2 regions of the Paenibacillus sp. FSL K6-1318 genome follow, and region 2 is predicted to be linked to the other one. Evidence: riboswitches for the same ligand, from Rfam matches in the RefSeq annotation. Region 2 holds a riboswitch; the other holds the start of a gene.
The links. A riboswitch is a leader RNA that binds a small molecule or an ion and turns the genes downstream of it on or off. The one in region 2 is predicted to bind FMN.
Positions count from the first base shown of each region.

Region 1: another riboswitch for FMN. It lies ahead of ribD (bifunctional diaminohydroxyphosphoribosylaminopyrimidine deaminase/5-amino-6-(5-phosphoribosylamino)uracil reductase RibD); the one in region 2 lies ahead of NYE45_RS16845 (DMT family transporter).

Region 1 covers NZ_CP150270.1:4,315,848-4,322,281, forward strand. Annotated here, with positions in the region: gene ribE (6,7-dimethyl-8-ribityllumazine synthase) at 1-338, opposite strand, end outside; gene NYE45_RS19050 (bifunctional 3,4-dihydroxy-2-butanone-4-phosphate synthase/GTP cyclohydrolase II) at 441-1,673, opposite strand; gene ribE (riboflavin synthase) at 1,706-2,374, opposite strand; gene ribD (bifunctional diaminohydroxyphosphoribosylaminopyrimidine deaminase/5-amino-6-(5-phosphoribosylamino)uracil reductase RibD) at 2,433-3,536, opposite strand; FMN riboswitch at 3,866-4,033, opposite strand; gene NYE45_RS19065 (hypothetical protein) at 4,208-5,521, opposite strand; gene NYE45_RS19070 (peptidylprolyl isomerase) at 5,634-6,065, opposite strand; gene lysA (diaminopimelate decarboxylase) at 6,323-6,434, opposite strand, start outside.
Region 2 covers NZ_CP150270.1:3,847,871-3,854,304, forward strand. Annotated here, with positions in the region: gene NYE45_RS16830 (amidohydrolase family protein) at 1-1,115, opposite strand, end outside; gene NYE45_RS16835 (CGNR zinc finger domain-containing protein) at 1,227-1,778, opposite strand; gene NYE45_RS16840 (DinB family protein) at 1,916-2,416, shown strand; FMN riboswitch at 2,500-2,653, shown strand; gene NYE45_RS16845 (DMT family transporter) at 2,798-3,778, shown strand; gene NYE45_RS16850 (amidase) at 4,095-5,591, shown strand; gene NYE45_RS16855 (urea carboxylase-associated family protein) at 5,721-6,338, shown strand.

The DNA of each region.
Region 1 (6,434 bases), 470 kb from region 2:
ATTGTAGGCACGCCTGTTTTCAGGTTAATTGCTGCTACCCCTTTAGCCATCTCGTTGCACACATAATCATAATGCGTAGTTGATCCACGAATAACGGTTCCCAGGGTAATCACCGCATCATACTTGCCGCTCTCCGCCATTTTCTGCGCAATCAAAGGGATTTCGAATGCACCTGGAACCCAGGCTACATCCACTTCATCATCCTGCACGCCGTGACGTTTGAATGCATCAAGTGCTGCGCTAAGCAATTTGCTCGTGATGAATTCGTTAAAACGTCCAACAACAACTCCATATCTTGATCCTTCTGATACTAAATGTCCTTCAAAAAATTGTGGCATTCAAGTCATCTCCCTAACGGTATAATATAATGTAAGCAACAGATATTCCTAAGTAATCACTTCCATAAATTACATGGTAAAAGTTTTTCACCTACAACGCATTTACTCTTCGTTCTGCTCGATATCATCAAACTTAAGCATATGCCCAAGCTTGGCTTGCTTGGTATGAAGATACACCGTATTATCCTCGTTCTCCTCCATCTGGATCGCGACACGTTCTACGACTTCAAGTCCATATCCTTCAAGGCCTTTGATTTTACGAGGGTTGTTTGTCAGCAATCTGATCTGACGAACGCCAAGGTCTTTCAGAATTTGGGCGCCAATTCCGTAATCACGCAAGTCGGCAGCAAAACCCAGCTTCAGGTTTGCATCCACGGTGTCCAGACCTTCCTCTTGCAGCTTGTAGGCTTTGAGTTTGTTGATCAGCCCAATGCCCCGACCTTCCTGTCTCATATAGAGCAGCACGCCATTGCCTTCTTCATGGATCTGTTTGAGTGCCGCATCAAACTGCGGACCACAGTCACAACGATGAGAATGGAATACATCGCCTGTCAAACATTCAGAGTGTACACGTACTAGTACGGGTTTGGAACCATCAATCTCACCTTTGACCAGAGCCACATGCTCCTTGTTGTCCACAGCGTTCGTATAGGCCACCGCTTGGAACTCACCAAAGTCTGTTGGCATGCGTACAGCCACTTCACGTTGAACCAGCTGTTCTTTTTCGTTACGGTAACGAATCATGTCCTGAATGCTGATCAGCTTCAGGTCATGCTTGCGAGCAATCTCCTGCAGATCCGGAAGTCTGGCCATCGTGCCATCTTCCTTAATCACTTCACAGATCACGCCTGCGGGATACGAACCACACATGATGGCGAGGTCTACAGCTGCTTCCGTATGTCCTGCACGACGAAGCACACCGCCGTCTTTTGCAATCAACGGGAACATGTGACCAGGCTTACGGAAATCCCCGGCTTTCGCTTCAGGATCGATCAGACCTTTTACAGTAATGGAACGTTCATGTGCCGAGATACCTGTTGTGGTATCTTTGTGATCCACAGAGACGGTGAAAGCTGTTCCATGGAAATCCGTATTTTGTTGAACCATGGGTTTCAGGTTAAGTTCGTCGGCACGTTGTTGTGTAATCGGAACACAGACTAGACCTCTACCTTCAGTAATCATGAAATTAATGACTTCAGGTGTCGCCTTTTCGGCCAAAGCAATAAAATCGCCTTCATTCTCCCGATCTTCATCATCCACAACAATGACGGGTTTACCACGCATGAGATCGTATATGGCTTCTTCTATTGTGTCCAGAATGGATTGTTCTGACATTGGTCCACCTCCAGTTTATTTCTGTTCTCTATTTATGCAAATCCGTGATTGGCGAGAAAATCCTCACTGATACTGCGCGGCTTGCCAGCACCCGTCTCCTGATGTCCTCTCCCATACTGCAGCAGATGATCCACATATTTCCCTAAAATGTCGCATTCGATATTGATGGTATCCCCTGTCTTTTTCACATTTAGTACAGTCTCACCAATCGTATGTGGGATAATGGAAACCGTGAATGCGGTCTGCGACGTATGGACAACGGTCAAGCTAATGCCATCCAGTGTAACTGACCCTTTGGGGATCAGATATTTGAACAACTGGTGATCCTCCGGCTTGATCTCAAACACAATTGCGTTCTGATCACGAGTTATACTGCCGATCACTCCAGTACCATCGACATGGCCTTGAACGATATGTCCGCCAAAACGGCCGCCTGATTGCATGGCTCGCTCCAGATTAACTTTACTGCCAGACTGCAACTGACTGAGATTGGTATGGCGATACGTTTCAGGCATTACATCGGCGGTAAAACCTCCACCTTCGAGCGTTGTGGCAGTTAAGCACACGCCGTTTACTGCTACACTATCACCAATCTTCAGATCGTCCATGATGGCGGAAGCTCCGATATTCAGGACCATCGCTTCGCCTTTCCGACCAATACGCCGAATCTGACCGACTTCTTCCACCAAACCGGTAAACATGCTGCCGCCTCCCTTGTTGATTTCTGAGGACCCTAACTTACTGCTATGATCCATTTATCTATTCAGGCCACACCGGAATACCGCCAATGCTGATATTATCTCCAACTTGTTCGATTTCCAGCTGATTCAATTGAATCGCCTGATTCATACGCTCCACACCCTCGAAGCGGAAGCTTCCAGGTGTATCATAACCGCCCACAATCTTCGGAGCGATAAACATGAGCAGTCGATCAACCAACCGTGCCTCCAGCATGGCTCCATTAAGGGTGCCTCCACCTTCAAGCAAAATCGAACCAATCTCACGCTCACCCAGCTTGCTAAGTCCGCTTAACAGATCCACACGTGGTCCAGGACCACAGCGTATAATTTCGACGCCGTAGGCTTCCAAACGTTCAGCAGCTTCAGGACTGGCTTCATCTGTGGTCAGTACCCATGTTGGAGCAAGACCATCCTTAACCATTTTGGCACCTACTGGAAGACGTAGCTTGGAATCCACCACAATGCGTACCGGACTAATGCCTTCCACTTGCAAACGGGTTGTAAGCTCCGGATTATCGGCGATTACCGTGTCGACGCCAACCATAATTCCCTGGTGACGATGACGAAGCGCATGCACAATCTCACGAGCAGGCTCGTTGGAGATCCACTTGCTGTCTCCGCTGCGAGTAGCAATCTTTCCATCCAAAGTTGTAGCCGTCTTCAGTGTCACGAAAGGTAGACCCGTTGTAATAAATTTAATGAATTTTTCATTCATACGTCTGCCACGCTCACGCAATACACCAACTTCAACTTCAATGCCTTGTTGACGGAGCATGCTTATGCCCTTGCCGGATACTTGCGGATTTGGATCTTCACAACATACCACGACACGTTTCACCTTTTCATGAATCAGGCGTTCACTGCAAGGTGGCGTCTTGCCATAATGACTACAGGGCTCGAGTGTAACATATACCGTACTGCCTTCTGCGTCGCTTCCTGCCATGTTCAGTGCATGCACTTCCGCATGACCGGTTCCACGTTTCAGATGGCTTCCCAGGCCTACTATACGCCCCTCTTTCACAACTACACATCCAACGACCGGATTAATTCCTGTCTGCCCCTGTGCTCGTTCCGCCATATCAAGTGCCAGTGCCATATAAAATTCATCATTGATCATTTCCAAATCCGTTCACCCCGCGGTTTAAAGTCTTAGTCTTAATTATGAAAAAATCCCCGTCGAACAATCAGTTCGATGGGGATGATGAGAGACAAATGTCAACAGCAGGAGTGAAATGGATACAGCACGCCAACACTTTGCCCAAAAATGCATTTCGGGCAAGTGAAAATAGACACATACCTTAATGAACATCAATTACAGGTAAAGAGCTTCTATAGTGTGGCATATGTATGGAACTGTCCGACGTATCCGGATCTTCCCTGCACAGTGCAAAACATCACGAATAGTGACTGTGCAGCAATACTCCTGCTGAATGCAAACCTGTTAGGTCTGCACCTCTCCTTCTCCCATCCAGACTATACTGTCGGTTCTGGAATTACACCAGATCAGCCATCTGCCAAAGGCAGACAGGTCACGGACTTTGCATCAAGTACTGGACATGTGTCCTTACACTTTCCTGCATCACCGCCGGTAGGGAATCGCACCCTGCCCTGAAGGATTGCTTTCGTTATTAATTGGATGTTAGCACTTTAATGCCAAAAAATCAATTGTTTTTTGTTCCTTTTTGTCACATACTAACTTTTAATAAGCTAAGAAACAACAAAAAACAGCTTCCTCCCAAGGAGGCACGGTTTTTGCTTGGAGGCATTTTACATCCAACCATCCATCGCATCATTCTACATATCAGGAAAACACCAGCTCGCCATATGCTTTAACTCTTTGGCATTATGAAATGGAATGCGATCAGGTTCTTGCAGGGGCGAAGTGGGAAGCGGAAACTCTCTTGTCACTCTTCTGACCCAACTTGTCGAATCGATCGCGATAGCGGAGCATTTCCAGCGACCATTCGGTCTCGGTCGAAATGTCCCATGCAAATCTGCTTTTGCCGGCATCTCTGGAAAGACACCATCCAGATATTCGACGATGACACGTTTGTCTCTGACTTCATGACAATACACCGTCACCCATACACCTTCTCTGACCCGAACAGCATACACATCTCCAGACTGTGCCTCCCCTGTACCTGCATCAGGAGATGCCTTTGGCACTTTCCCGCGAACACTTCTCTTTTTCTCCAATGCACCTAATATCGTGTCCTTTACAGCTGGACTCTCTTCAGGCTTATCCGCAAGAAATATATTACTCAGATCAAAATCATGGAATATCTTGTTCAGGTTGTTCTCATTGATTCCGACAGATGAGTCCCACCACGCCAGAGGCGCCTGCACTTCAACCCGCACATTGGGACGCTCGTCACGCTGTATGTAAGTCGTAAATTGAGTTATCATTCCGGGATGTTCCGGCGTATCCAGTATGCCAATTAGAGCTAACGTCTCAAGCAAGTCACGGTAGGCATATTCTTTTTGGGTAGGCAAAAGACGTTCCTTCTTGAGCGCTAGTGCTGCCTTGCTATAGCGTGTTTTGGGAGGTAATTCGCGCAACACCGTTAACACCGCACGAAATGTCCAGCGGTCGTATTCATTTGGTATTGGAAGCTCCTGCGCTGTAGACAGCTCTCGAAGTGCCAGTACTTGTCCAAAGGGATCACCGTCCAACGGAGTTCCATTGGTCATGCGCCAATACCATTGCAGCGTCGTGTCGGTTGCTTGATCTACGCTTAATCCACAGATTTTACAAGTGCTCGAAGATGGATAAGACGTGTGTTCATGCTCTGGCACACTACTTGCAATAAGCTTGCTCGTAAGAAGCGAGCGCCAGATCATGGGTGCTGACCACAAAGAAGAGACAAAAGCCTGCGCTGCATCCTCTATCGTCCATTGATTCGCAAGTTTCTTCAGCTCAGTAATCGTTTCATCATGTTGTGGACGCACAAATCGATTCGGTTCATGCCCGGCTGCCTCAAGCGCTTCTCGATCCTGTACGGATACACTATCCGGAACGACATGTCGCGATGCCTGCAGTTCTTCATCCCACAACGAACGATCACTATAAATTTGCTTTAACAAGCTTAGCTGATTAACGATATCCAAGGTTCATTCATCCTTTCCAATCATCGATTTCGAATACGTGACATGTAAAAAATAAAAAAAGTGCTTCTATAAAAGAAGCACTTCATAATTGGATCCAGTAAAGCTGAAGGTATTAAGCTTCTACAACTTCAACAGTTTCCATTTTGTCTTTACCTTCTAAAGCGTCCACGAACTCCATACCTTTAGTTACTTTACCAAATACAGTATGTTGTCCATCCAGATGTGGTTGCGGTTGGTAGCAGATGTAGAACTGGCTTCCACCTGTGTTACGGCCAGCATGTGCCATAGCAAGTGTTCCGCGCTCATGTTTGTTCGGGTTGATTTCACAGTTGATTGTGTAACCTGGGCCACCTGCACCGGAACCGTTAGGGCATCCGCCTTGAGCTACAAAGCCCGGGATAACGCGGTGGAATGTAAGACCATTGTAGAAACCGGAGTTAGCCAGTTTCTCAAAGTTTGCTACTGTGTTTGGAGCTTCTTGATCGAACAGATCGATCAGAACTTCTCCGCCGTTTGCCAATTTAATTTTCGCTTGTTTCGCCATATGTAAATGACTCCTTTCGTATTGACCATCGTTAATGGTGCCAGAAACGCATGACCCTGGGCCAAGCATTACAGCACTTTTCTTAGTGTACACCGAAAATGTCTGGATCGCAAAAAAAACGGCAACTTTTTTCATAATTTAGTCCGAGTACACAAAAAGCAGACGAAAAAGGAGGGTCCCTTTTCATCTGCTTTGACTGTGAAATCCATATATCCTGAACAATGCAGAAACAAATGCATTATCTTTGACGAATTAGCTTAGCGAGTAACTGGTTGTTTGCCAATACGTGCAGGTACCAGGTCATTCTGGATGATATCCTGATACGTCTCACGGCGTACCACAACATCCCCCTGACCGTCTTTGACAAAT
Region 2 (6,434 bases):
GTCAACGTACCCACCTTCTGTTCCAATCCCAATGCCTGGGCGCCAGCTGAAGTTGCAAATCTCAGTACCTGGCTGGACTGCAAGTTCAACTCACCAGGCATCTCACCCTGCTGCAGAAGTTGTTCATTCGCTCTGGATCGTTCAGCCTGAAGTGCAAACTTCATCTGGGAAAACATGTCCCCGCCTGTAGACGTTACCACATCTACACCAAGTGTAGGAGTTCCTCCATGTTCGAGAAAATGGCCGGTTGCCGGATATCCATGACCCATCATCATTTCAACCTCAGGTGTGACCGACAAGGAAGCGCCGCTATCTGCCAGCATTTTGTATTCATCCATGCCCATGGTGTTACCGTGAACGATATTCACTCGTGGACTTAACAGCCCCGCTTCATACAAGTGACTAATCGAGCGATCTACAGATCCCCAACTGCCAAATCCGGCATGCATGGAACAGATGGCATCCAGCTCTTCAGCTAGCTCGATCTCCTTCACGGTTGTATCCCAATGACTGAACTCCGGACCACGAATGGCAAGCCCATAAGTAAGCAATTGATCTCGTGATGAAAAATACCGCTCTTTGACTCTTCTCACATCATTCGAGTACGTGAGCAGACTATCCCGATTCCAGTAGTTCGTCTCACCAGCTACTCCGTGAGCAAATACTGCCCGAATCCCTGCATCCTGAAGTCCGCGAATCAGTTCATCCGTGTGCTCGGAAGAATACGGCATGCTCCAATCCAACACTGTCGTCACTCCTGCATTAAGCGCTTCCAAGGAACCGAGCAGGTTTGCAATATAACTATCTTGTGGACGAAGCTTGCTTCCCATCGCACCATAATAGAGATTTTGCAAATAGACTGGCAAGGACCAGTTGGTTCCCGCTGTTTTGACAAGTGATTCCCACACATGCCGATGTGTGTCCACGAGCCCAGGCATAATAATCATGGATGAAGCATCAATGACCTCCGCATCCGGAATATCCAGGTCGGGCTGAACCGCCGTGATCAAGGAATCCTGGATCAGAACGTCCGCCCTCTTATACTGTCCAACTCGAGCATCCATCGACAACACACAGCCATTTTTCAACAGATAACTTGTCCGCACAAGACACATCTCCCATCTGATTTGGTTTGAAAGACGATCACATCCTGCATACGAATCCGTACTGCTTCTGACTATTTTTTCGCTAGTATATATACATTATATAGTTATTGTTAATATTTTTCAATTTTGTATTTTACGTTTAGCCCGAAATCTTCTGACCTTCATCAGGTTTCCACACATCTTATCATCACAGTACTTCTGTGTTCTGCTTCGAGTATCATCATAGAACATCCAGCGACAATCCGAATTATCACAAATCCGAATCCTGCCCCCTTCTCCCTCCACCAAAGTCGTAGCAAAATCAGCAGCCACTTCAGCCATAACCTGATGCCAATGAACTTCTACGGCTACCAGTTGGAGCTTCAGTTCCTGATCAATTGTAGTCAATCTTCTTCTCACATGCCCTGCTTCCATAACGCCATTCAACCAATTACGTTCCTTATCTGTTATGGATGCTCCGGAAGATAAACGGGCTCCAAGGGACAGCAATTCATCCCGGAAGTTTCTCATCGACAACTCATCTTCTGGGGACGCAGGAACAGAAGCTTGCAGCTGCCATCGATCCAAAAAATCTTGCTGCCAGCTCGCCTTCCCGAGCCTGTCCTCTGATCGATCCCCACCACGCCAATCATGATAATCACTGTTTACAAAATCGGTCCATAACCTGTCCATATATATCCCCCGTTCATGTAACCATCTTATTAAATAAAGAAGGTTACAACTTATCCTTGATGTGTTATATTGAGTGTAACCTTATTAAGCTATTTTAGCTAGTTACACCACAATACCACTCAAGGAGGAATACATGAATGACGAAAACAACAGCATTAGATGTGTTACTTATTCAAAAGGATGATACCTGGGATCAATGCAATTGGATTGTACCTTTGTCGAAGTCCTTGGAAGGACTTACAGCGGAGCAAGCAGCTTGGGTTCCATTCTCAGGGGGATTAAGCATCTGGCAGTTGGTTAACCATATGTATTATTACAACCATCGCTTGTTATGTCGCATGCAAGGTAAGGAGCCTATTCTGCCCGCTGTAGACTCCAATGAATACACGTTTGGGAATTCTGGAGATCCAACGGACGCAGATGGATGGAATACACTGCTTCAGGGTACAACCCGATTAGCCCAACAGTTACGAGATCAATTGGCGGCGTTACAGGAGTCAGATCTTGAAGCCGCTTATATGGATTCCGAAGAAAAATGGGCACACGAACTTGCTCGCTGGGTACTCCATGATGCGTATCACGCAGGTCAGATCGTGCTTCTTCGCAGACAGCAAGGAAGCTGGAATATCATTTATTAAAAAAAAGCTTGAACTGCTAGCGCTTACAGGAATAAGATGAACTTATTAATGTTACAGCTTGTTCAACACACTATATAATTGAATAGGATCTTCGGGGTAGGGTGCAATTCCCGACCGGCGGTGATGTTCTTCGGAACCAGCCCGCGACTCGCTACATGTTCTTAACGAAGGACATCTAACGACTGACTTGGTGTGAATCCAAGGCCGACGGTACAGTCCGGATGAGAGAAGATCAACACATTGACATGCCGTTCACGGGAAGGCCTCTTTCCTGACGCATGTCCTTGGATGAGCCCCCGTTTATTTGGTATATACCAAAACGGGGGCTTTTGTCGATTTTGCCAACTGAAGATTCCGTGTTCTGACGAAGGAGTCCTGAATATGGAAAAGACATCAGCAGCATCAACGGTTTACCGCAAGGAACGAAGTAACACTGGATTCTGGCTGGTTGTGCTCGGCGCCGCCCTATGGGGTGTGGATCCACTGTTCCGTATTATTTTGCTTAAAACGATGACATCCACACAGATTGTACTGGTGGAACATATCATTGTCAGTCTCATTGCCATTCCCGTGCTGTGGAAATTCCGGGCTGATCTGAAAAACTTGCGCGCACGCCACTGGATTGCCGTGATCTTTATCTCATGGGGAGGATCAGCACTCGCAACAGTATTGTTCACCATGGCCCTTACACATAACGATCCGAACACGGTCTTGTTACTGCAAAAAATGCAGCCGCTCTTCGCCATCGTTCTGGCTAAGTTATTATTAAAAGAAACGCTGCCTCGTCGCTTTGGCGGACTTTTCTTCATTGCATTATTAGGTACGTATCTACTTACATTCGGCTTTACATTGCCGCTGGGTAACTGGGACAACTGGATTCATGCAGGCAGCCTGTTATCCCTTGGAGCCGCTGCTTTATGGGGAGGTTCAACGGTTATGGGCCGACTGATGTTAGGGCAGGCGCGTTATGAGACAGTCACCTCCCTACGCTTCGTTGTTGCTCTTCCGCTCCTGATCTTTATGACATGGAACGAAGGTGCTGCCTGGACACTCCCATCCGGGACAGGAGAACAGACTGCTGTCATCCTCAATATTCTCGGTCAGGCATTGTTACCAGGTTTGCTCAGTCTTCTGTTGTATTACAAAGGTCTGTCGTCAACCAAAGCATCTGTTGCAACACTCGCTGAACTTAGCTTCCCGATGGCGGGTGTGTTGGTGAACTGGATTGCTTTCCGCACATTGATTACATGGGAGCAGCTGCTTGGCTTTATCTTGATCTGGGTCGCCCTCTTCGCCATTTCCAAACAGCAGGAACGATCATCAACTGCATCCGATGCGGCACCGAAGCTTCGTACAGAATAAAGGGATATATCCGAGAATCACATATAAACCAATAATTAAATATAAAATAAAACCATTGCACATCGCATTAGATGAGCAGTGGTTTTTTTATTTCCATTACTCGATATTACTTGATCATTTTCTCAATTAGCATTATGAGCTATCCACCCTGTGATTTATTTCTATATCGCAAATCCTCCGCTCTTTTCCCTCCTCTCATACCGAATATCCACTTCATCGCACTACGTCCCTTCAATGTTTTGTCTTTTATCTAATCCGGTGGTACGATGACATATGGAATAATAGATGAACTATATTCAGAGAGGAACGATCAATAATGTCTTCATTCTCATATACCTCCTACGACGCCGTAGGTTTGGCTGAACTGATCCGATCCCGGGAAGTATCCCCGGTTGAAATGCTGGAAGCGGCGTTTACACGTCTTGAAGAAGTGAATCCGCAGCTTAATGCGGTCATTCGTACATATGAAACTCGTGCACGGGAGGAGGCTGGTTTGGTTCGCCCTGGAGAACAACCTTTTGCTGGTGTGCCCCTGCTTCTGAAAGATATTTCGCAATCCTTGGAAGGTGAATTTCTGACCTCAGGCTCACGTTTGTTCAGTGAGCATCGGGCATTACGTAATTCCAATTTTGTCACTCGACTGCGTGATGCAGGTTTTATCATCATAGGACATACCAATACGCCTGAATTTGGTTTGAAAAATATTACCGAGCCCCGTCTTCATGGTGCAACTCGCAATCCATGGAATATTAATCACTCCCCAGGCGGTTCAAGTGGCGGTGCCGCCGCCGCTGTAGCTTCCGGTATCGTTCCTCTTGCCGGAGCCAGTGACGGAGGCGGTTCGATCCGTATCCCGGCTTCTTTTAGCGGCTTGTTTGGTCTGAAACCAACTCGCGGACGCACACCTGTAGGACCAGGAGTTGGTCGCCAATGGCAAGGCGCATCGATTGATTTCGCCTTATCCCGCTCAGTTCGTGACAGTGCTGCGTTGCTTGATACTTTGCAAGTCATTCAGCCTGAAGCCGCGTTCCATGCTCCACTCTTTCCAGGCAGTTACTTGGCAGATATGAGCTATCCACATCAACGCAAACTGAAAATTGCGTATACAACAGATTCGCCTGTGGGCACACCTGTCAGCGCAGAAGCCAAAGAATCGGTATACAAGCTCGTTCGCTGGTTGGAAGAACAAGGTCATCATGTTGAAGAAAAGCTGAGTCCCGTCAACGGAGTCCGGTTAATGGAGAATTATTACATGATGAACAGCGGTGAGATGGCCGCAATGATCTCTTCCATGGAAAGATCTATGGGCCGGGTTCTGACCTCTGATGATATGGAGATTGAATCCTGGGTTCTGGCTGAAGCTGGAAAAAAGGTGTCCGCTGCCGAATTTGTACATAGTCTGGCTGAATGGGATGTAGCTGCAGCGCAGATGTCCACTTTGTTTGAACGCTATGACTTCTACGTCACTCCTGTTAATGCTTTTTCTGCACCTAAGATTGGAGAGTTAACACCTCATGACGAACAGATTCGTAATCTCATGCGGATTACTGAATTGGACAAGACCGAGCAGCAGCAACTCATCTATGAGATGTTTGAGCCAAGTCTTACGTATACTCCGTTCACCCAGCTCGCGAATCTGACAGGTCAGCCTGCGATAAGTGTACCTCTGCATATGACACCTGAAGGTTTGCCAATGGGTGTTCAAGTGATGGCAACCAAAGGACGCGAAGATTGGTTATTACATCTGGCTGCACAGCTTGAACAATCAGAACTCTGGGTCGGAATGAAAGGTAACCCCATGTTTCCAGCTTAGAACGTTCAGCGTGTATCTACCTTTATCATTGATCTTTACCCACCTGAGTAGGATGTGTTGCCAAAATAGTGCATGAAAGCTTCGTCTGCTCCGCATACTGAAAGCAAAAATAGCGGAGGAATGTGACGAATGAATATCAAACAGTCTCATAAACAGTCCTTTCGTATCCCTGCCAAAACGGGATATGCCCTGAAAGTAAACAAGGGTTCTTTATTACGTATAACAGATCTGGAGGGTCAGCAGGTCATTGATTTTGTGGCATATGATGCGCAAGATGCTAACCATCGCTTGGACCCGGGCGTGACAATGGACGTATTGCGCACTTACCGAATCAAACCTGGGCAGTTTGTGTATTCCAATCAATATCAACCCTTACTCAAGATTGTGCGTGACACCGTTGGGGTACATGATTTCTTCAACTCTGCTTGTCGGCCCGAGATGTATGAAGTGTTATATGACAAAAAGGATCACGCCAGTTGTTATCACAATCTGAACACGGCACTGGAACCCTTCGGGATTCTACCACCAGATCAACACTATCCATTTAACCTGTTTATGAAGTCCGTTGTAGACAGTGAAGGCAAGATTGATGTTGTAGCACCCGACTCTCGTGCAGGGGATTATATTGAGATGGAGGCTTTAATGGATCTCACGATTGGGCTCTCCGCTTGTCCTTGTGAGGAAAGTTCGTGCAACGGCTACCACTGTACTCCAATTCAATTGGATGTCGAATCTTCAATAGATTAACAAGGCCATAGGCCATATGATATAAATAGTTTGTTCTAATTCACTCCTTGCGGGAATACGATGACTTGTACCCATTTTCTGTGACGACTGGTACAA